Regions from separate parts of the Streptomyces arenae genome, predicted to be linked through region 3. Evidence: riboswitches for the same ligand, from Rfam matches in the RefSeq annotation. Region 3 holds a riboswitch; each other region holds the start of a gene.
The links. Region 3 has a riboswitch for cyclic di-AMP ahead of MB828_RS09285 (M23 family metallopeptidase). Riboswitches for the same ligand answer to the same signal wherever they lie in the genome.
Positions count from the first base shown of each region.

Region 1: it holds a riboswitch for cyclic di-AMP, as region 3 does, so the genes downstream of both, MB828_RS21335 (NlpC/P60 family protein) here and MB828_RS09285 (M23 family metallopeptidase) in region 3, are expected to answer to the same signal.
Region 2: it holds a riboswitch for cyclic di-AMP, as region 3 does, so the genes downstream of both, MB828_RS35570 (M23 family metallopeptidase) here and MB828_RS09285 (M23 family metallopeptidase) in region 3, are expected to answer to the same signal.
Region 4: it holds a riboswitch for cyclic di-AMP, as region 3 does, so the genes downstream of both, MB828_RS40240 (transglycosylase family protein) here and MB828_RS09285 (M23 family metallopeptidase) in region 3, are expected to answer to the same signal.

Region 1 covers NZ_JAKQYH010000048.1:20,445-25,642, forward strand. The annotation lists gene pcrA (DNA helicase PcrA) at 1-1,072, opposite strand, end outside; cyclic di-AMP (ydaO/yuaA leader) riboswitch at 1,356-1,513, shown strand; gene MB828_RS21335 (NlpC/P60 family protein) at 1,521-2,699, shown strand; gene MB828_RS21340 (tellurite resistance/C4-dicarboxylate transporter family protein) at 2,791-3,756, shown strand; gene MB828_RS21345 (hypothetical protein) at 3,776-4,129, opposite strand; gene MB828_RS21350 (NlpC/P60 family protein) at 4,602-5,198, shown strand, end outside.
Region 2 covers NZ_JAKQYH010000072.1:300,453-305,650, reverse strand. The annotation lists gene MB828_RS35585 (DUF6126 family protein) at 1-19, shown strand, start outside; gene MB828_RS35580 (tyrosine-protein phosphatase) at 47-844, opposite strand; gene MB828_RS35575 (alpha-galactosidase) at 1,020-3,104, shown strand; cyclic di-AMP (ydaO/yuaA leader) riboswitch at 3,412-3,572, shown strand; gene MB828_RS35570 (M23 family metallopeptidase) at 3,577-4,497, shown strand; gene MB828_RS35565 (DUF6250 domain-containing protein) at 4,687-5,198, shown strand, end outside.
Region 3 covers NZ_JAKQYH010000018.1:22,112-27,309, reverse strand. The annotation lists gene MB828_RS09310 (caspase family protein) at 1-331, shown strand, start outside; gene MB828_RS09305 (GTP cyclohydrolase II) at 371-1,012, opposite strand; gene MB828_RS09300 (MarR family winged helix-turn-helix transcriptional regulator) at 1,179-1,703, opposite strand; gene MB828_RS09295 (dihydrofolate reductase family protein) at 1,811-2,950, shown strand; tRNA gene MB828_RS09290 (tRNA-Met) at 3,030-3,103, shown strand; cyclic di-AMP (ydaO/yuaA leader) riboswitch at 3,424-3,583, shown strand; gene MB828_RS09285 (M23 family metallopeptidase) at 3,593-4,627, shown strand; gene MB828_RS09280 (aldo/keto reductase) at 4,791-5,198, shown strand, end outside.
Region 4 covers NZ_JAKQYH010000087.1:208,007-213,204, forward strand. The annotation lists gene MB828_RS40225 (nucleoside triphosphate pyrophosphohydrolase) at 1-260, shown strand, start outside; gene MB828_RS40230 (cytochrome P450 family protein) at 264-1,550, shown strand; gene MB828_RS40235 (transglycosylase family protein) at 1,754-2,758, shown strand; cyclic di-AMP (ydaO/yuaA leader) riboswitch at 2,940-3,143, shown strand; gene MB828_RS40240 (transglycosylase family protein) at 3,147-3,845, shown strand; gene eno (phosphopyruvate hydratase) at 4,190-5,198, shown strand, end outside.

The DNA of each region.
Region 1 (5,198 bases), on a different contig from region 3:
GCAGGATCGTCGTCGCGTTCGGGTAGTCCTCCTCGAACTGGAGGATGTTGCGGATCGTCGCGCCCCGGAAGGCGTAGATCGACTGGTCGGCGTCACCGACGACGCACAGCTCGGCGGGGGGCAGGTCGTGCTCGCCGGGCGGGGTGTCCTCATCGTGCGTACCGGTCCCGACCAGCTCGCGCACCAGCGCGTACTGGGCGTGGTTGGTGTCCTGGTACTCGTCGACCAGGACGTGCCGGAAGCGGCGGCGGTAGTGCTCGGCGACGTCCGGGAAGGCACGCAGCAGGTTGACCGTCGTCATGATCAGGTCGTCGAAGTCGAGGGCGTTCGCCTCGCGCAGCCGCGACTGGTACATGGCGTAGGCCTGGGCGAGGGTCTTCTCGAAGCCGTCACTCGCGCGGGCGGCGAAGTCCTCCTCGTCGACCAGTTCGTTCTTCAGGTTGCTGACCTGGGCGCTGAAGGACTTCGGCGGGTACCGCTTGGGGTCGAGGTCCAGGTCGCGGCAGACCAGGGCCATCAGGCGCTTGGAGTCGGCCGCGTCGTAGATCGAGAAGGAGGAGGTGAAGCCGAGCTTCTTGCTCTCCCTGCGGAGGATCCGCACGCACGCGCTGTGGAAGGTCATCACCCACATCGCGTTCGCGCGCGGGCCGACGAGCTGCTCGACGCGCTCCTTCATCTCGCCCGCGGCCTTGTTCGTGAAGGTGATCGCGAGGATCTGGCCCGGGTGTACCCCGCGCTCGCCCAGCAGGTGGGCGATGCGGTGGGTGAGCACCCGCGTCTTGCCGGAACCGGCGCCGGCCACGATGAGCAGCGGGGAACCGGCGTGCACCACGGCCGCCCGCTGGTTCTCGTTCAGCCCCTCCAGGAGCGCGGCCGCGTCCAGGGCCGGGCGGGCGGCGCCGTCGCGGTAGTAGGCGTCCCGGTCCGGGGGCACGTCGAACCGCCCGCCGAACAGGTCGTCCGGAACCGGCTCCGGTCCGTGCTCGTCCTCGGGCGGCGGCGGGGGTTCCTCCTCGTGGCCGCGCGGGGGCTGGAGGCTCGCCAGGAAGCTGTCGTCAAAGAGGCTGCTCATCGCTCTCCGAGTCTAGGGCGCGCCACCGACAACCGGTCCCCGCCCCGGAAACTCGCCCCCGCCACCGACGGAATCCACCCCGTCACGTTGGGTGATTCCGGGCAAGATGCCGTACGCCGCGACAAACCGGGCGCATGACTGGAGACGCAACGCTCAGGTCACGAAAATGTATCGGGCATATCGCACATCAACCTTCACACGGAGCACACGAGTTGGCTAGCGTGCCGGGCAGGCCGCACGACCTCACCGGCGAACGTCGCCGGGCCGCGCGGCCTCCGCCGAGTCCGGGGCGCCGCCGCGCATCCGGAGCCGGGGACCCACACCGACCTTGGGGTGAATCGGTCCCGCTGCCCCTCCGGGGGACGCACCGTAGGGCAACCCTTCCGACCCACCCGCCCGAACCCGACAGCTAACTCGGTAGGCGGAGCACTGGAAGGAGTCGCCTCCGTTGGCGTCGCACCGGAAGTCCCGCCCCTCCGCAACGCGCGTAGCAGGCATACGCACCCCCGCCCTGGCCACCGCCGCCCTCACCTCCGTGGCCCTGCTCTCCCAGACGGCCAACGCGGCGCCCTCCGAGGACGGCAGGCCGAGCCTGGAGGAGGTGGAGAAGAAGGTCGACGACCTCTACCGGCAGGCGGAGTCGGCGACCGAGAAGTACGACGCGGCCAAGGAGAAGACCGGCAAGCAGCGCCAGCGCGTCGACTCCATGCTCGACGACGTGGCCAGGCGCACGGACCGGCTGAACAAGGCGCGCGAGGAACTGGGGTCGTTCGCCGCCGCGCAGTACCGGACCGGGACCGAGGTCCCCCAGACGGCGACCTTCCTGCTCGCGAACGACCCGCAGGACTACTTCGACCAGTCGCAGCTGATGAACCGGCTGACCTCGCGCCAGAAGGACGCGGTCGACGACTACGTCACCCAGCAGTCGGCGACCATGAGGAAGCGGCAGGAGGCCGCCCGGAACCTCGAGTCGCTGACCGAGACACAGGACGACCTGAAGACCGCCAAGGCGACCGTCCAGACGAAACTGGCCTCCGCGCGGCAGCTGCTGTCGAAGCTGACGGCCGAGGAGAAGGCGCGGCTCGCGCAGATCGAGAAGAAGAAGCAGGAGGAGGCGGCCCGCAAGGCGGCGGAACTCGCGAAGCAGCAGGCGGCGGCCGCAGCCGAGCAGGACACCTCGTCGACGTCCTCGAGCGGCTCCACGTCCTCGTCGTCGTCATCGTCGTCCTCGTCGTCATCGTCGTCGTCCTCCTCCGGCTCCGCGTACGCCACGAAGGCCGCCAAGGCGATCGCCTTCGCCCGTGCGCAGATCGGCAAGCCGTACGTCTGGGGTGCGACCGGTCCCGGCTCCTACGACTGCTCCGGCCTCTCCCAGGCCGCCTGGAAGGCCGCGGGTGTCTCCCTGCCGCGCACCACCTACGACCAGGTGAACGCCGGCACGACCGTCTCCCTCGCCGACGCCCAGCCCGGCGACCTGGTCTTCTTCTACGACGACGTCAGCCACGTCGGCATCTACATCGGGAACGGCATGATGATCCACGCCCCCAAGCCCGGCGCGTACGTCCGGGAGGAGTCGATCTACTACGGCGGCGAGTCGATCATCCACAGCGTGGTGCGACCGGCCTGAACCACCCCCCTCCCACTGCCCGCGCGTATTTCGCGGGTCCCGCGCGCGTGGCCCGCTCGCACGGCGGTTGGTGCTCCTTAGCATCGGCACCATGTCCGGCATCTCACCCGTCCGCGCCTGGTGGGCGCAGCGCCCGCCGGCGGCCGGGGCCGCCGTGCTGGCCACCGGCATCGTCTCGGTGGGGCTGCGTCAGGCGGGGGCGGAGACCCTGTCCCGGATCGCGCTGGTGCTGGCCTGCGTGGCCTGGGTGGGGCTGGCCGCGAACTTCGTCCTGCGGCTGACCCTGGACCGTCCGCGGTGGCTGACGGAGGCGCGGACACCGGGCGCGCTCACCGCGGTGGCCGCCACGACCGTGCTGGGGACGCGGTTCTCGCTGCTCGGCCGGCAGCCCCTCGCCGAGGCACTGCTGGCGCTGGCGGCAGTGCTGTGGCCGCCGTTGCTCGTCCTCGTCGTACGGCACTGGAGGGGCCGCATGCCCGGTGCCGTGTTCCTGGGCTGTGTGGCCACCGAGGGGCTCGCCGTGCTCGGCGCGACGCTGGCGGCGGCCCTGAGCACGGCGTGGCTCGCACACTTGGCGCTGGTGCTGTTCTGGCTGGGGCTGGCCCTGTACGGCCTCGCGGTGCCCCATTTCGTGTGGCGGCAGGTCGTAGAGGGGCCCGGCGACCAGTGGGTGGCCGGCGGCGCGCTCGCGATCTCCGCGCTGGCCGGGGCGAAGCTGCTGGCCGCCGACAGCGCGCGGCTGTACCTGTGGAACGACGACGACCGTGGCGTCCTGCGCACGGTCTCGGTCGCGCTGCTGATCCTGGACCTGGCCTGGTACGTCGTGCTGCTGGCCGCGGAGGTGGTCAGGCCCCGGCCGCGCTACGACGTGCGGCGCTGGGCGACGGTGTTCCCGATGGGGATGACGGCGGCGGCGACGCTGTCGGTCGCGGCCGTCTGCCTGCCGTGGCTGGACGGGCTGGGCCGGGTGCTGGTGTGGGTCGCGGTGGCGGCGTGGCTCGCGGTGGCCGCCGGGGCGGTGCTGACGACCCGCGCCGCCCTCGGGAAGGCGTCCTGAGCGGGATGGCCGGCGAGGATCACGTCCACAGCACGGCGATGAAGACGTTCACCATGGTCAGCGCGCCCACCAGCGCGAAGGCCCCCTTCTCCACCTTCTCGTCGTCACGTTTCACGTAGACGAGCCCGAGGATCACGATCAGCAGGGCGAGTTTCACGCCGATCTTGATGGTGTTGACGTGATGGCCGTCGGCCTCGTTGAGGCCGACCAGGACCACGCCGGTGGCGAGCATGGTGAACGCGCCGTGCAGCATCCCGGGGACGAACCGGGCCGTGCCCTGGCCCATCGCCTTCATCTGGGTGAGGAAGCCGCCGAGGAGCGCGGCGATGCCGATGATGTGCAGGCCGACGAAGAGATGGATGAGTACGTCCATGGCCCGGAGCCTAATCAGGGCCAGCGAGAGCGCCGGGCACCGGCCCCTCCCTTCCGCGCGGCCGGACGCGTGGCCCCGAGGCGCCGCATATATGCACCCCATAGCACCCCCCGCACTCCGCCCGCCCCGGAACCGGCGCTTCGGTCATCCCGGCCCGCGAAGCCGACGGCTCCGGACCGGAACCCCGGCCACATACCGTCCGGTAACGATCCGGTCACGTCAATTCCGTGCATCGCGTTACCAGGACGACACAGTCGGGCCTAGCGTCCTCCCCCAGGTGACCGACTCCCCACCGCCGCCCGGGCCAGGGGCGGCAGTCGGACACCACCGCCGAAAGAGTCCGGCGGCGGCCCGCTCCCCCTGTGCCGGCCGCCGCCGGACGCGCAATCCGCGCTCCCGCGGCCGTACGCGCGCTCCCCCTGGCGTTCGGACGGACGACCGGCGGTCGTACGAAAGGACGTGAACAGCCCAGGTGGCAGCGCACCGCAAGCCCCGGCAGAGCCCGCTCGGCGGTCATACGGCCCGCACGGCCGTCACCCTCGCCCTGGCGGGCGCGGCCACCGCGGCGGGCTTCGACGGGGTCGGACACGCCGAGCCGCAACTGACGCCCGCGCAGGTCAAGGCCAAGGTGGACCGGCTGTACCAGGAGGCCGAGACGGCCACCCAGAAGTACGACGGCGCGAAGGACAAGGCCGGTGCGGCCCAGCGACGGCTGACGTCTCTGCAGGACGAGGCCGCCCGCCAGGAGGTGGAACTCAACTCCGCGCGGGACGCGCTCGGTGCGACGGCCGCCGCGCAGTACCGCGACGGTGGTATCGACCCGGCCTGGCAGCTGGCGCTGTCCAGCGATCCCGACCGGTACCTGGACGACGCCGCGTTGGCCGAACGGGTCGGCGACCGGCAGGCCGTCGCGGTGTCGCGGGTGCGCGGACAACTGCGGGAGATCGAGCAGCTGCACGACGCGGCGCACGGCGAGCTGACGTCGCTGCGGTCCCGGCTGGCCGAGCTGAAGCGGCAGAAGGCCACGATCAACGGCAAGCTCGACGAGGCCCGGCGGCTGCTGGACCGG
Region 2 (5,198 bases), on a different contig from region 3:
ACTCGGGGGCAAGGGCTGAGCCCGTGCCCCTGGCCGGTCCGCGGCCTCAGTCGAGCAGGCGCTCGCGCAGCCGCTCCCGGGTCCCCGGGGTGAGCCCGAGACCCTGCGCCAGGTAGGTGTCGACGTCGCCCCACGTCTCCTCGATGCTCCCGAAGGCCGCCGTCAGGTACTCCGCGCGGGCGTCGAAGAGCGGGCTGAGCAGCTCCATCACCTCGGGGCTGTACACGCTGTCCCCGCTGCCGCTGCGCTTCACCCGGTAGCGGCGGTGCTTGGCGTTGGACTCCAGGTAGTCGGCGAGGATCGCGTCCCGCTCCACACCCACCGCGAGCAGCGTCACGGCGATCGAGATGCCCGCGCGGTCCTTGCCGGCCGCGCAGTGCATCAGCGCCGGGACGCTGTCCTCGGCGATGGCGTGCAGCACGCGCGCGTGCTCCGCCGTACGGTCCTTGACGATCGCGCGGTACGAGCTGACCATCCGGGCCGCGGCCCGGCCGTCGCCCAGGAGCCCGCGCAGCTGCTCGATGTCGCCCTCCCGGACCATCGTCCAGAACTCGGCGCCGTGCGCCGGGTCGCTCAGCGGCAGGTTCACGTTCCGCACGCCCGGCAGCTCGACGTCCGGGCCCTCCAGCTTCTGGTCGGCCGCGTTGCGGAAGTCGAAGATCGTGTGCAGGCCGAGGGAGGCGAGGAACTCCGCGTCCTGTTCCGTGGCGTGCGCGAGGTGCCCGCTGCGGTACAGCACGCCGTTCCGCACCCGCCGCCCGTCCACGGTCGGCAGGCCGCCCACGTCACGGAAGTTGCGCACACCGGCCAGCTCGGGCTCGGTGGACGGGACCTGCTGCGTCACGGGGGGCTCCTCCCGGCCGGTCCCGGCGGCGCGGCTCGCCGACGGGCACTGCGTCGACGATACGACATCGGTTTCCACGGGCAATGAGTTGTCCACAGGCGTTGCCTCCGGGGCCGCGGACCTTGATGATGTTCGTGCTTGAGCGGATCTGTTGGCACCTGTGTGAGGTTTCTCGATGGTGGACATCGCCGAAAACGGTCGTACCTGGCTCCTGTCGGGCCCTGGCAGCAGCTACGCGCTGCATCTCACGGAGGCCGACGAACTCCTTCACCTGCACTGGGGGCCCAGGATCCGGCTGGAGGACGCCGAAGCCCTCACCGTCCGGCCGCTGCCCGACTACTGGCCCTTCGAGTCCCCGCTCGACGGCCGTGAGGAGTACCCCGTCGAGGGCGGTCCCCGCTTCGTGCGCCCCGCGCTGTCGGTGCGCACCGAGGAGCGCCGCGGCACCGAGTGGACCTTCGAGTCGTACGAGACCGGCGGCGACGCCGGTGACGAGGAACTCCGGCTCCGCTTCCGGGACGACGAGATCGTCATCACCCTGCACTACCGGATGCGCGGCGACGTCGTCGAGCGCTGGGTGACCGTCGGCAACGAGGGGCCCGCGCGCGTGGAGCTGCTGCGCGCCGACCCGGCCACGTGGACACTGCCGGACCGCGAGGGCTGGCGCCTCTCCCAGCTGCACGGCCGCTGGGCCGCCGAGTCCCGGCTGGTCAGCGCGCCGCTCACCTACGGCGAGAAGGTCATCGGCAGCCGCCGCGGCCACACCGGCCACCAGCACCTGCCCTGGGTCGCCCTGGACACCGACGCCACCGAGGAGCGCGGGGAGGTCTGGGGCTGCGCCCTCGGCTGGTCCGGCTCCTGGCGGATCGCCGTCGCCCAACTCCCGGACGCGCGCGTGCAGATCACCGGCGGCGCCGGCTACGACGACTCGGGCCTGCTGACGCTGGCCGAGGGCGAGTCGTACACCAGTCCCGTCTTCGCGGCCCTCTGGTCCGACGGCGGCTTCGGCGGGGCCAGCCGCGCCTGGCACGCCTACCAGCGGGCGTACGTCATCCCGGACGCCGACCGGGACCGGCCGGTGCTGTTCAACTCCTGGGAGGCCACCACCTTCGACATCTCCGAGGAGCAGCAGGCCACCCTCGCCCGGCGGGCCGCCGCGATCGGCGTCGAACTGTTCGTGGTGGACGACGGCTGGTTCGGCGCCCGTACCAGCGACCACGCCGGTCTCGGCGACTGGACGCCCAACCCGGACCGCTTCCCGAAGGGCCTGAAGCCGCTCGGCGACTACGTGCACGCCCTGGGGATGCAGTTCGGCATCTGGGTGGAGCCCGAGATGGTCAACGCGGACAGCGACCTGTACCGCGCGCACCCCGACTGGGTGCAGTACCAGCAGGGGCGGAAGCGGACGGAACTGCGCAACCAGCTCGTCCTCAACCTCGCCCGCGAGGACGTCCAGGAGTACCTCTGGGAGCAGCTCGACGCCCTGCTGTCCAGCGCCCCGATCGACTACGTCAAGTGGGACTTCAACCGCTGCTTCACCGACGCGGGCTGGCCGGGCGAGCCCTACCCGCAGCGCCTGTGGGTGGACCACGTGCGCGGGCTGTACGCCCTGCTCGACCGGATCCGCGCGGCCCATCCGAACGTAGCCATCGAGTCCTGCTCCGGCGGTGGCGGCCGGATCGACCTCGGCATCATGAGCCGTACCGACGAGGTGTGGACCTCCGACAACACCGACCCGCTGGACCGGCTCGCCATCCAGCACGGCTTCAGCCAGATCCACCCCGCCCGGGTGATGTCCGCCTGGGTCACCGACAGCCCGAACCACCAGCTCAACGACCGGGTCAGCAGCCTGCGGTTCCGGTTCGTCAGTTCCATGGCGGGGGCGCTCGGGGTCGGCGGCGACCTCTCGAAGTGGACCGAGGAGGAGCTAGCCGAGGCCGGCCGCTGGGTGGAGCTGTACAAGGAGATCCGGCCGCTGGTGCAGCGCGGCGACCAGTTCCGGCTGCGGCCGCCGACGGGCGGGCTCAGCGCGGTGCAGTACACCCTGGGCGACGAGACCGCCGTCCTCGCCTGGCTCCAGGCGCAGAGCTACGGCGAACCCGCGCCCGCGCTGCGGCTGCGGGGCCTCGACCCGACGGCGTCGTACGAATGCCGCGAAACGGGCGAAGTGCACCGGGGTGCCGTCCTGTTGCACCACGGACTGCGTACCGGCCTCAAGGGCGACCTGGACGCGACGGTCATCCGACTCCGCCGCATCTGATCCTTCTGCCCGAATTAACCGCTTAATCACAACTCGCTCTGGAATAAGAGGACGTGGCGTGACGTGCGTGAGGAGCGTCATATCCGTGACCGTCCGTCGCGCGTCATGTCCACGTAATTCCGGTGCTTTTCCTGGGGAATCGGTAATAGGGGAAAGATCGGAATCCACGGAGGGTGACGGGGAATTCCGGTAAAGGATCACGGGGCACCGGGACGGCGGGAACCGTTCGCTTGTCCGCGTGCGTCCTGCTCGCTTACGTTCGCCACGCATCCGGACGGAACGCCTAATCCTGCCGCCGCCCGGAGTCCCCACACACTCACCCGTGCCCGGCAGGAGCGGGGGACCCACCAGGTACGACCGCCTGTTCCGGTTCCCGGGACGGCCAGGGGTGCAGCGACGCAGCGATGCGTGGCCGGGCAGCTCCAGCCCGAACCCGACAGCTCACCTCGCAGGCGCCGGAGAGGAACGCGCCATGCCCGCGAAGGGTAAGCACCGCCGTCCCAGGCCCCAGCGCCTCACTCGTTCGATGGCCGTCGCCGGAACCGGCGGCGCCGCGCTGGCCCTGCCGCTCATGGGGGCCACCGGCGCCCACGCGGCCACCCCGCAGTCCATTTCCGCGCGGGCCCCGCAGTCGATACCGGCCGCCGAGAAGGCGGCCGTGAAGCAGGCGACGGCGAAGCGGTCCGCCACCGCGCGGGCCGCGCACCGCACCTACACCGTGGTGCCCGGCGACTACCTCTCGAAGATCGCCCGTGACCAGGACGTCAGCGGTGGCTGGCACCGGCTCTACGCCGACAACCGGCAGGCCGTCGGCGACAACCCCTCGCTGATCCACCCCGGCCTCAAGCTCGTCCTCGGCGGCCGCGGCGCCACGGCGTCCGGCGCGACGGACTCCGGCACCCGGCAGGGGACCCGGTCGTCCACCCCCTCGCCGGCGTCCACGTCGGATGGGTCCACGTCGACCGCGTCCACGGCGACCGCCTCCGGCTTCACCCTCCCGGTCAGCGGGGCCGCCGTCGGCACCGGCTACCACGTGTCCGGCAGCATGTGGTCCAGCGGCTACCACACGGGCGTCGACTTCGTCGTCCCGACCGGCACCCCCGTGAAGGCCGTCGGCGAAGGCACGGTCGTCACGGCCGGCTGGGGCGGCGCCTACGGCAACCAGGTCGTCATCCGGCTCGCCGACGGCTACTACGCCCAGTACGGCCACCTCTCCGCGCTCTCCGTCTCGGCCGGCCAGACCGTGACCGCGGGCCAGCAGATCGGCCTCTCCGGCGCGACCGGCAACGTGACCGGCCCGCACCTCCACTTCGAGATCCGCACCACCCCCGACTACGGCTCGGACGTGGACCCGGTCGGCTACCTCCGCTCGAAGGGCCTCGCCGTCGGCTGACGGGCGCCCACTGGTCTGACACGCACTCCGAAGGCCGGACCCCCGATCCCCGGGTCCGGCCTTCGGTATGTCCATCTCGTGGCGCGGACGTGCCAGGTGTCGACAGCGGAGCTCCGGCGACGGCACAGTGATCTCCGTTGGGTGAAAGCGCTTTCCGACCTCCTCGTCACGCCGGAAGGAACCTGCCGTATGACGACCACCCGCCGAGCCTTCGGAGCTCTGGCCGCCGGAGCCGCGCTCGCGGCCCTCGCCCCCGCCCCGCCCGCGAGTGCCGCACCCCGGCACCGCCGCCTGCTCGCCCACGACGACTTCCGCCACGGCCTGGGCCAGTGGTCGGTGGAACTGGAACAGGGCGGAACGGTCGCCGCGACGGACGGGATCCTCGAGGTCGACGTGCCCGCCGGGGCGACGATCTGGTTCCGGCGCCGGCTCGAAGGGCCGTACGTCCTGGAGTACACCGCCACACCGGTCTCGGCGGGCGGCCCCGACGACCGCGTCTCCGACCTCAACAACTTCTGGAACGCCACCGACGTGCGCTCCCCGGACGACCTGTTCGCCACCCCGCGGCACGGCGCGCTCGCCGAGTACGACTACCTCACGACGTACTACGCCGGCTACGGCGCCAACTACAACACCACGACCCGGCTGCGCCGTTACGTCGGCGAGCCCGGCGTCCGGCCGCTGGTCTACGACTACACCGA
Region 3 (5,198 bases):
GGCGGCTCGGGCCCTCCAGCCGTACCAGCTGGCGGAGTTGCTCGGCGCCCTGTACCTCCAGGAGAAGGAGGCCGATGTCGCCTGGGTCGTCACCTCGGCCGTGGAGCGTGTCCCGCTGGAGGACTGGCTGCCCGATGTGCTCGCCGAGCTGGGCGGCGCGCGTCTCGACGAGGTGGCCCGCTTGTTGATCCAGGCGGTGGTCCGCCGCTCGAAGGCCTGGGAGGTGCGGGGCACGGCGGCCATCCTGCGCGAGGACGGCATGGACGAGTACGCGGACCAGCTGGACGACGCGAGCCGGGGTAAGCGGATGACGCGTTGGCTGCGCATGTGACCCTCGCCGGCCCGGGCGCCGCGATCCCCGGCGGACCGGTCAGCCCGCGTTGAGTTCCGTCAGTTCGGCCAGCGGGAGCGTGTGCTGGGTGTGCAGGACCTTGGCGCGCAGGTAGCGGACGTTGTGGGCGGTGCTGAAGACGCCGGTCGGGACGCGGTCGCGGACCGTGATGCCCAGGCCGCGCAACTGCTCGGCCTTGTCGGGGTTGTTGGAGAGCAGATCCAGCTCGTCGTGGCCGAGGGCCTGGAGCATCTGGGCGGCGGCGGTGTAGTCGCGGGCGTCCTCGGGCAGCCCGAGGGCGGCGTTCGCCTCGTAGGTGTCGAGGCCCTGGTCCTGGAGGGCGTACGCGTCGAGCTTGTTGTAGAGGCCGATGCCGCGGCCCTCCTGGCGCAGGTAGAGCAGGATGCCGCCGCGGTCGGCGATGCGCTCGACGGCCTCGCGCAGCTGGGGTCCGCAGTCGCAGCGGGCCGAGCCGAAGACGTCCCCGGTCAGGCACTCGGAGTGCAGGCGGACCAGCGGGAGGGTACCGGGGGCCGGGTCGCCGAGGATGACGGCGACGTGCTCCTGGCCGTCGGTCAGACCGTGGAAGGTGACGAGTTCGGAGTTGACGCTGTAACCGTCGGCGAAGCGCAGCGGGACCCGGACGCGGGCGCGCTGGGTGGCGGCGGGGAAGTCGGTCATCGGGGTCTCCTGTGTCCGGGTGCGGGACTGCTGTCCCGGTGTGGGACGTCGTGCCTGCTTCAGATTTGAAACAGATCCACGGCTGGAACCATACCCCGTGTTTTAAATTTGAAGCAACAGGTTTACGTGAGGTCGGAGAAATGCGTGAGGTCGGAGAAACCGGGGTTCACGAACCGGAACAGGGTGACGACCGCCGTCGCCACGGCACCTCGTCCGCCGTCGGCCGCGGGGTCGACGCGTCGCCCTCCAGCGCCCGCGCGATCACGGAGCTGATCTCCTCCAACTGCCCCACCTGGTCCTCGGAGAGCCGGTCGAACACCGCCGCCCGTACCGTCTCCACATGGCCCGGCGCGGTGCGCTCCAGCACCGCCATGCCCTCGTCCGTCAGGATCGCGAAGCTGCTCCGCTTGTCCCACTGGCAGTCCTCGCGCCGGATCAGCCCGTCCTTCTCCAGCCGGGTGACGGCGTACGTCAGCCGGCTCCGGGTGATCTTCGCCCTCGCCGCGAGGTCGGTCATCCGCAGCTTGCGCTCGGGTTCCTCGGAGAGGTTGGCCAGGATGCCGTAGTAGAGATGCGGCATGCCGGCGTCCTGCTGGAGCTGGCGGTCGATCGCGTCCTCCAGGAGGTTCGTCGCCGCCATGAACGCGCGCCAGGCGCGCTGCTCCTTCGGGGTGAGCCAGCGAGTCGTCATAAGGCCAGTGTAGGTTTGTTTCAAACTTTAACCAAGCTTCCGGTTCACACCCCGCCCGCCGCCGGAAGTGTTCACACCCCGCCCGCCGCCGAGAGTGAGCGCGTCCGATGCCGTACCCCCACGTCCTGCTGTCCGCCGCCGTCTCCCTCGACGGCTACCTCGACGACACCGGTCCCGAGCGGTTGCTGCTCTCCTCCCCGGCCGACTTCGACCGCGTCGACGAGGTGCGGTCCACCGCCGACGCGGTCCTGGTCGGCGCCGGCACGATCCGCGCGGACAACCCCCGCCTCCTGGTGTACTCCGAGGAGCGCCGCGCCGCCCGGCTCGCCGCCGGCCGGCCCGAGTACCCGCTCAAGGTCACGGTCACCGCGACCGGCGACCTCGACCCGGACGCGCGGTTCTGGCACACGGGCGGCGAGAAGATCCTCTACACGACGGATGCGGGCGCCGAGCGGGCGCTGGCGCTGGGCATCGCCGCCGACGTCGTCCCGCTGGGCCCCGACCTCGACTGGCCCGCGCTGCTGACCCACCTCCACGAGGTGCGGGGCGTGGACCGCCTGATGGTGGAGGGTGGTGGCACCGTGCACACCCAGCTGCTCCAGCAGGGCCTCGCCGACGAGCTCCAGCTGGTCCTCGCCCCTGTCCTGGTCGGCGACCCGAAGGCGCCGCGTCTGTTCGGCCCCGGCGGCTACCAGGGCGGCCGCCTGCGCCTGCTGGAGACCCGCCGGATCGAGGACGTCGTCCTGGCCCGCTACGAGCCCACCGCGCCCGGCGTGGGCGGCTCGGCGTCCGCCGCCGACCGGCACTGGCTGCGGCTCGCCTGCGAGCTGGCGGCCGAGTGCCCGCCCTCGCGGACCGCGTTCAGCGTCGGCGCGGTGGTGGTCGCCGCCGATGGCACGGAGCTGGCCCGCGGCCACTCCCGGGAGGCCGGTGACCCGGCGGCCCACGCGGAGGAGGCGGCGCTGGCCAAGATCTCCCCGGCCGACCCCCGGCTGTCCACGGCCACGGTCTACACCAGCCTGGAACCCTGCACCCACCGCGCCTCCCGCCCGCACCCGTGCGCCGAGCTGATCCTCGCGGCGGGGGTACGCCGGGTGGTCACGGCCTGGCGCGAACCCGACACGTTCGTACGGGCGGCCGACGGGACGGGGATGCTGCGGGAGCAGGGGGTGGCGGTGCTGGTGCTGGGGCAGTACGAGGCCCTGGCCAAGGCGCCCAACGCCCACCTGGAGACGCCTCCCGCCTAGCGCTCGGCCACCGGCCGCGGCCCCCTCCCGTAACTGATGTGACTCGCACTCTTCCGATGACGTATGCTGGTGTCACCGACGCGGGGTGGAGCAGCTCGGTAGCTCGCTGGGCTCATAACCCAGAGGTCGCAGGTTCAAATCCTGTCCCCGCTACTGAAACCCAGGGCCGGAATCCGATGATGGATTCCGGCCCTGGGTCTTTTTGTACGCGCCCTCAGGCGTCGTCAGGCGTCGTCACGCAGGGTGCGCGGACGACGCCCCTCCGCATCACATCTGAGTCACCATCAAAACGCGTGTGACACCTGATCCGATCGGAGAGTGCGGTCGACTCGACCGTTTTCGACCGGTCATGGCAGGTAAGTCCATGCTGTGGAAGCTTAATGATCAAGGCGAATGGCTTGGAATCTGACAGCCGGGTCTATTAACGTTCGATAACGCAGCGCGGTCGTCCCAGCCGTCACCCGAGTCGGCTCCGTGCGCACGCGCCGAATCCCGTCAAGGGAACCGGGGAACCACCACCTTGGGGTGAATCGCACGGCTGCCGCCGAGTACGAATCGGCCGGTATACGCGCGTAGGAGACCTTCCCGCTCCGAACCCGTCAGCTAACCCGGTAGGCGGCGGAAGGAAAGGAGTGCGCCCGCGTGGCGTCCAACCCGTCTGCCCCCACAGCCCCGTTCGCACCCGGCCGGCGTCAGCCCGACACCTTCGGCTACGGCAGCTACCGCAGCGACGAGGGCCCCTGGGAGGAGTGGAACCCCACCGAGGAGTCCCTCGCCCCCGAACGAGGCCGGCACCGGGTCGCCAAGCAGCGCGGCGGCGGGCTCGCCCGCAGCTCCACGGTCCTCGGCGTCGGCGTGATCGCCGCCGTCGGCGCGGGCGGCATGGCCAGCGCCAACACCGGCCACCGGCCGGTCTCCATCTCCCTGCCGGACCTGCCGTCCGTCGGCTCCCTGCTCGGTGAGGACGGCGGCCACCAGGCCACGCAGACCGCGCTCAGCAGCGTCACCACGACGACCGCCACCGACGCGGACGACTCCTCCGCCGACGCGGGCGAGGCGCTGCGCAGCCGGATCATCGCCCAGGCCGAGCGGCAGCAGAGCCAGCTCGACAGCAAGGCCAGTGCCAAGGCCGTGGCCGCCGCCGACAAGGCGGTCGCCACCGCGGAGGCCAAGGCAGAACAGGCCGCCGCCGCCAAGGCGAGCGACGCCAAGGACAAGGCCGTCGCCGCGGCCAAGCAGAAGGCCGAGCAGGCCCGGCTCGCCGCGCTGGCCAAGCAGTACACGCTGCCGGTCGTGTCGTACACGATCACCGGCACGTTCGGTCAGGCCGGGTCCATGTGGTCCTCCGGCTACCACACCGGCCTCGACTTCGCCGCGCCCACCGGCACCATCATCAAGGCCGTCCACGGCGGCACGATCACCGAGGCGGGCTGGGCCGGTTCCTACGGCTACCGCACGATCCTCACCCTGGACGACGGCACCGAGCTGTGGTTCTGCCACCAGTCCTCGATCGGCGTCAAGGTCGGCCAGAAGGTCGCCACCGGTGATGTCATCGGCCGTGTCGGCGCCACCGGCAACGTCACCGGCCCGCACCTCCACCTGGAGGTCCACCCCGGCGGCCAGGCCACCGGCATCGACCCCATGACCTGGCTCCGCGGCAAGGGCCTCAACCCCTGACGGAACCTCCACCTGTCCCCGGCGGCCCGACGGCACCCCCCGATGTCGAGGCCGCCGGTCAGGTGTCTCCGGCGCGCCTCGGGCCCGCGCCCGGACCTCCGCTTTTACGAGAACTTCGTATCGCGTGGGATGGCCGGCCTGCCTGGGCGCGTTGGAATGGAGCATGACTGCTTCTTCCGCTTCCCCCGTTCTCCGTAAGCTCGGCGCCTCCGACCTGGAGGTCTTCCCGCTCGCCCTCGGTGGCAACGTCTTCGGCTGGACCGCCGACGAGGCCACCTCCTTCGCCGTCCTCGACGCGTACGCGGCCGCGGGCGGCAACTTCGTCGACACCGCCGACTCCTACTCGGCGTGGATCGAGGGCAACCAGGGCGGCGAGTCCGAGACGATCATCGGCAGGTGGGTCAAGGCCCGCGGCAACCGCGACGACGTCGTGATCGCCACGAAGGTCAGCCAGCACCCCGAGTACCAGGGGCTGTCCGCCGCCAACATCAAGGCCGCCGCCGACGCGTCCCTGCGCCGCCTCGGCACCGACCACATCGACCTCTACTACACGCACTTCGACAAGCCCGAG
Region 4 (5,198 bases), on a different contig from region 3:
AGGCGGTCGAGAAGCAGCGCAAGTCGGTGACCGACGGCGTGCCCCTCGGCCAGCCCGGCCTCGCCCTCGCCGCCAAGCTCACCTCCCGCGTCCGCACCGCCGGCCTGGACGTCCCCGTCCCCACCGGCGAAGGCATCGGCTACGAACTCCTGGCCCTGGCCGCCCGCGCCGAAACAGAGGGCGTGGACCCGGAAGCGGCCCTGAGAGCAGCGGCCCGCGCGTACCGGGACGCGATCCGGCGGACCGAAGGACAGGACTGAGGAGTGACCGACCAGCCCCACCCGGCCGCCACCGCCCGGGCCGCAACCGCCCCCGAACTCTTCACCTGGGAGTTCGCGACCGACCCCTACCCTGCCTACGCCTGGCTCCGCGAGCACGCCCCCGTGCACCGCGCCACCCTCCCGAGCGGTGTGGAGGCCTGGCTGGTCACCCGGTACGCCGATGCCAGACAGACCCTCGCGGACCCCCGGCTCAGCAAGAACCCGGCGCATCACGACGAGCCCGCGCACGCCAGGGGGAAGACCGGGATCCCCGGCGAGCGCAAGGCCGAGTTGATGACCCACCTGCTGAACATCGACCCGCCGGACCACACCCGGCTGCGGCGGCTGGTCAGCAAGGCGTTCACACCGCGCCGGGTGGCCGAGTTCACGCCCCGGGTGCAGGAGCTGACCGACCGGCTCATCGACGGGTTCGCGGACAAGGGGGAGGCGGACCTCATCCACGACTTCGCCTTTCCGCTCCCCATCTACGCCATCTGCGACCTGCTGGGCGTCCCCCGGGAGGACCAGGACGACTTCCGGGACTGGGCGGGGATGATGATCCGGCACGGAGGCGGGCCGAGGGGCGGGGTGGCGCGGTCCGTGAAGAAGATGCGCGGGTATCTGGCCGAGCTGATCCACCGCAAACGGGAGGCGCTGCCGGCCGAGCCGGGCCCCGGGGAGGACCTGATCTCCGGGCTCATCAGAGCATCCGACCACGGTGAGCACCTCACCGAGAACGAGGCCGCCGCCATGGCCTTCATCCTGCTGTTCGCCGGTTTCGAAACCACCGTCAACTTGATAGGTAACGGCGTGTACGCCCTGCTCACGCACCCCGAGCAGCATGCCCGCCTGCGGGACTCCCTGGCCGCCGGGGAGCGCGGCCTCCTGGAGACCGGGGTGGAGGAACTCCTGCGCTACGACGGCCCGGTGGAGCTGGCCACCTGGCGGTTCGCCACCGAGCCGCTGGTCGTCGGCGGACAGCACATCGCGGCAGGCGACCCGGTCCTCGTCGTACTCGCGGCCGCCGACCGGGACCCGGAGCGGTTCGCCGAACCGGACACGCTCGACCTCTCCCGGCGGGACAACCAGCACCTCGGATACGGCCACGGCATCCACTACTGCCTCGGTGCCCCGCTCGCCCGGCTCGAAGGGCAGACGGCGCTCGCCACCCTGCTCACCCGCCTCCCCGACCTGCGACTCGCGGCGGACGAGGGGGAGTTGCGGTGGCGGGGCGGGCTCATCATGCGCGGACTGCGCACGCTCCCCGTGGCGTTCACCCCCGAGGCGTGACAGCCCGGCGTCCGGCTGCCTCCGGGGCCTCCGTTCGGCCCCCACGTACCAAAGGTGACCAGCACTCAAGTCTGTGATCTTCACGTGATCTGCGCGGCATTAACTTGTGACAAGTGATCGTCTGCCGATACGTTCACCCATCAGCGCGGCGCCCTCGCGGGACCCGCCGTGCCGCTCATCGCTGTCGCTCGAAAGGTTTCCGCATGCTCTCCGGGAACGGTCGTCACCGTCGCCCCCGTCAGGCTCCGGCGCTCCTCGTGGCGGCCGGCGTGACCGGCTCCGCGATCGCCATTCCGCTGCTCGGCGCCGCGAGCGCCAACGCGGCCGACGGCACGACCTGGGACAAGGTGGCCGAGTGCGAGAGCGCCGGTTCCTGGAGCATGGACAGCGGCAACGGCTACTACGGCGGCCTGCAGATGTCCCAGGACGACTGGGACAAGTACGGCGGTTCGGACTACGCCGCGACGCCCGACCAGGCGAGCCGCTCGCAGCAGATCGCGGTCGCCGAGAAGATACTCGCGGACCAGGGCACCAAGCCCTGGCGGACCTGCGCCCTGCTGGCCGGGCTGTCGTCGGACGACGCCTCGGTGGACGTCGACACGGGCCTCGACGGATCGGGTGACGCGTCCGGGTCCGCGGACGACTCCTCCGACGCGTCCTCCGGGCTGTCCGACTCGTCCACCCCGGCCGGCTCCGGCTCCTCGTCGACGGCGAAGGGCTCCGGGACCGAGTCCGCGAGCCCGTCGCCGAGTTCCGGCGCGAGCGACGACTCCGGGAAGGACACGTCCCACAAGTCCGGCAAGACGGACAAGTCGTCGTCTTCCGGCTCCGCCACGCCCAAGGCGAGCGAGAACCCCGTCATCGCGGACGACGACAGCGACTCGGACAATTCATGGCAGACCGGCAGTTCTTGGAGTCTGGTCGACACGGGCGCCGTCAGTGGCGGCGGCAAGCACCGCGGTGACTCGGCGGACGAAAGCGTGACAAACGGTCAGAAGGCCGCATCCTCCGGTCGTCACGCCTCCGTGGCGGCCGGCACGTACACCGTCCGCGATGGCGACACCCTCGCCTCCATCGCCGACTCCCTTGGCCTGGACGGCGGATGGCGCGCGCTCTATGCCGCGAACAAGGCGGACATCGGTGCCGACCCGAACAACATCGCAGCCGGTCAGACCCTGAAACTCAGCAGCGAATCGGACGAAAAGTAGCGGGAGTTGACGTCCCGCTTCGGGGCTAATGCCCGTTTTGGTGAAAGTGTGGGATGAGTCTCAGAAGCCCTGATCATCTTTGAAATTCACCTGATCGTCTGTTTACGGTCGAGGCCGCTCGTCACCACGAGCCCCGGCTGTCGCAACGCCGAGTCCTGCCAGCGACCGCCCGGGAACAGTCGTCGCGCAAGCGCCGTAGGCAGGAGCGGGGGACCCAAGGTAAGCGCCGGGTCCGGCAGTTGAGCCCACGAGGGCTCACGGCCGAAAGGCCGCCGGAACCGGCTAGGGGTGGAGCCGCGCGTCTCGCGAGAGCGGGCCGTGCGGCCGGGCAACTCAACCGGCCCGAACCCGACAGCTCACCTCGCAGGCGTCGGTGAGGGGATCCTCCATGCTGTTTTCCGGCAAGGGCAAGCACCGTCGTCCGTCCAAGGCCGTCCGCGCCATCGCCGTCGCCGGTGTCACCGGTGCCGCCGTCGCCGCCCCGCTGATGGCGGCCGGCAGCGCCTCCGCCGCCACCGCCTCCGAATGGGACACGGTCGCCCAGTGCGAGTCAGGCGGCAACTGGTCCATCAACACCGGCAACGGCTACTACGGCGGTCTGCAGTTCTCCGCCTCCACCTGGGCCGCGTACGGCGGCACCGCCTACGCCGCGCAGGCCAACCAGGCCTCCAAGGCCCAGCAGATCCAGATCGCCGAGAAGGTCCTCGCCGCCCAGGGCAAGGGTGCCTGGCCGGTCTGCGGCAAGGGTCTGTCCGGCGCCGCCTACACCGGCGGCAGCACCAGCTCGTCCAGCTCCAGCTCCTCCGGCTCGTCGAGCAGCGGCTCCAGCAGCAGCCGTACGACCGACACGCAGGCCGCCTCCCGGTCCGCCGAGCGTCCGGCCGCGTCCAAGACCGTCTCCACCCCGACCGGCAAGAAGGTCAAGAAGGGCGACGGCGAGTACAAGGTCGTCAAGGGTGACACCCTCAGCTCGATCGCCGAGAAGCACAAGGTCAAGGGTGGCTGGCAGGCGCTGTTCAAGCTGAACAAGGACATCGTCGAGGACGCCGACTTCATCTACCCCGGCCAGCAGCTGCACCTGAAGTAAGACCCAGCTGAATCACAGCCCCCTCTCAACCGTGGTCCGCATAGTGGGGACCACGTGAGGGCCGCCCCCGTCCCCCACGGGCCCCCGCTCCGGTGCGTCTCCCCCCGAACGCACCGGAGCGGGGTTTCTCTTTGCGGTTGTCGCTTGACCCGCTCTTCTTCCGTTCTTCATGCGGGGCCCCCTTTGTTCCGCGCATGAACAATGAGTACCGTCAGGGTGTCCACGGGCCGGTCGGTCGGCCGGCTGACGGCCCTGGGACGGTTAGGCTCTAGTCGCAAGGCTGAGCAAGGGCCGACAAGGCCCGCGTGCGCCCCGCACAACCAGCGTCACATCCCAAGAAGGAGATGCTCGTGCCGTCCATCGACGTCGTCGTAGCCCGGGAAATCCTGGACTCCCGAGGCAACCCCACGGTCGAGGTCGAGGTCGGCCTCGACGACGGCAGCACGGGTCGTGCCGCCGTCCCGTCCGGCGCCTCCACCGGTGCCTTCGAGGCCATCGAGCTCCGTGACGGCGACCCCAACCGCTACCTCGGCAAGGGTGTCGAGAAGGCCGTCCTCGCCGTGATCGAGCAGATCGGTCCGGAGCTGGTCGGCTACGACGCCACCGAGCAGCGCCTGATCGACCAGGCCATGTTCGACCTGGATGCCACCGACAACAAGGGCTCGCTCGGCGCCAACGCCATCCTCGGCGTCTCCCTCGCCGTCGCGCACGCCGCCTCCGAGGCGTCCGACCTGCCGCTGTTCCGCTACCTGGGTGGCCCGAACGCGCACCTGCTGCCCGTCCCGATGATGAACATCCTCAACGGCGGCTCGCACGCGGACTCCAACGTCGACATCCAGGAGTTCATGATCGCCCCGATCGGCGCGGAGTCCTTCTCCGAGGCGCTGCGCTGGGGTGCCGAGGTCTACCACACCCTGAAGAAGGTCCTGAAGACCAAGGGGCTGTCCACCGGCCTCGGTGACGAGGGCGGCTTCGCCCCGAACCTGGAGTCCAACCGCGCCGCGCTCGACCTCATCCTGGAGGCGATCAAGCAGGCCGGTTACATCCCCGGCGAGCAGATCGCGCTCGCGCTCGACGTCGCCGCGTCCGAGTTCTACAAGGACGGCAAGTACGAGTTCGAGGGCAAGTCCCGCTCGGCCGCCGAGATGACCGAGTACTACGAGGAGCTCGTCGCCGCGTACCCGCTGGTCTCCATCGAGGACCCGCTGTTCGAGGACGACTGGGCCGGCTGGAAGGTCATCACCGACAAGCTCGGTGACAAGGTCCAGCTCGTCGGCGACGACCTGTTCGTCACCAACCCGGAGCGCCTTGCCCGCGGCATCGAGGAGGGCACCGCCAACGCCCTGCTCGTCA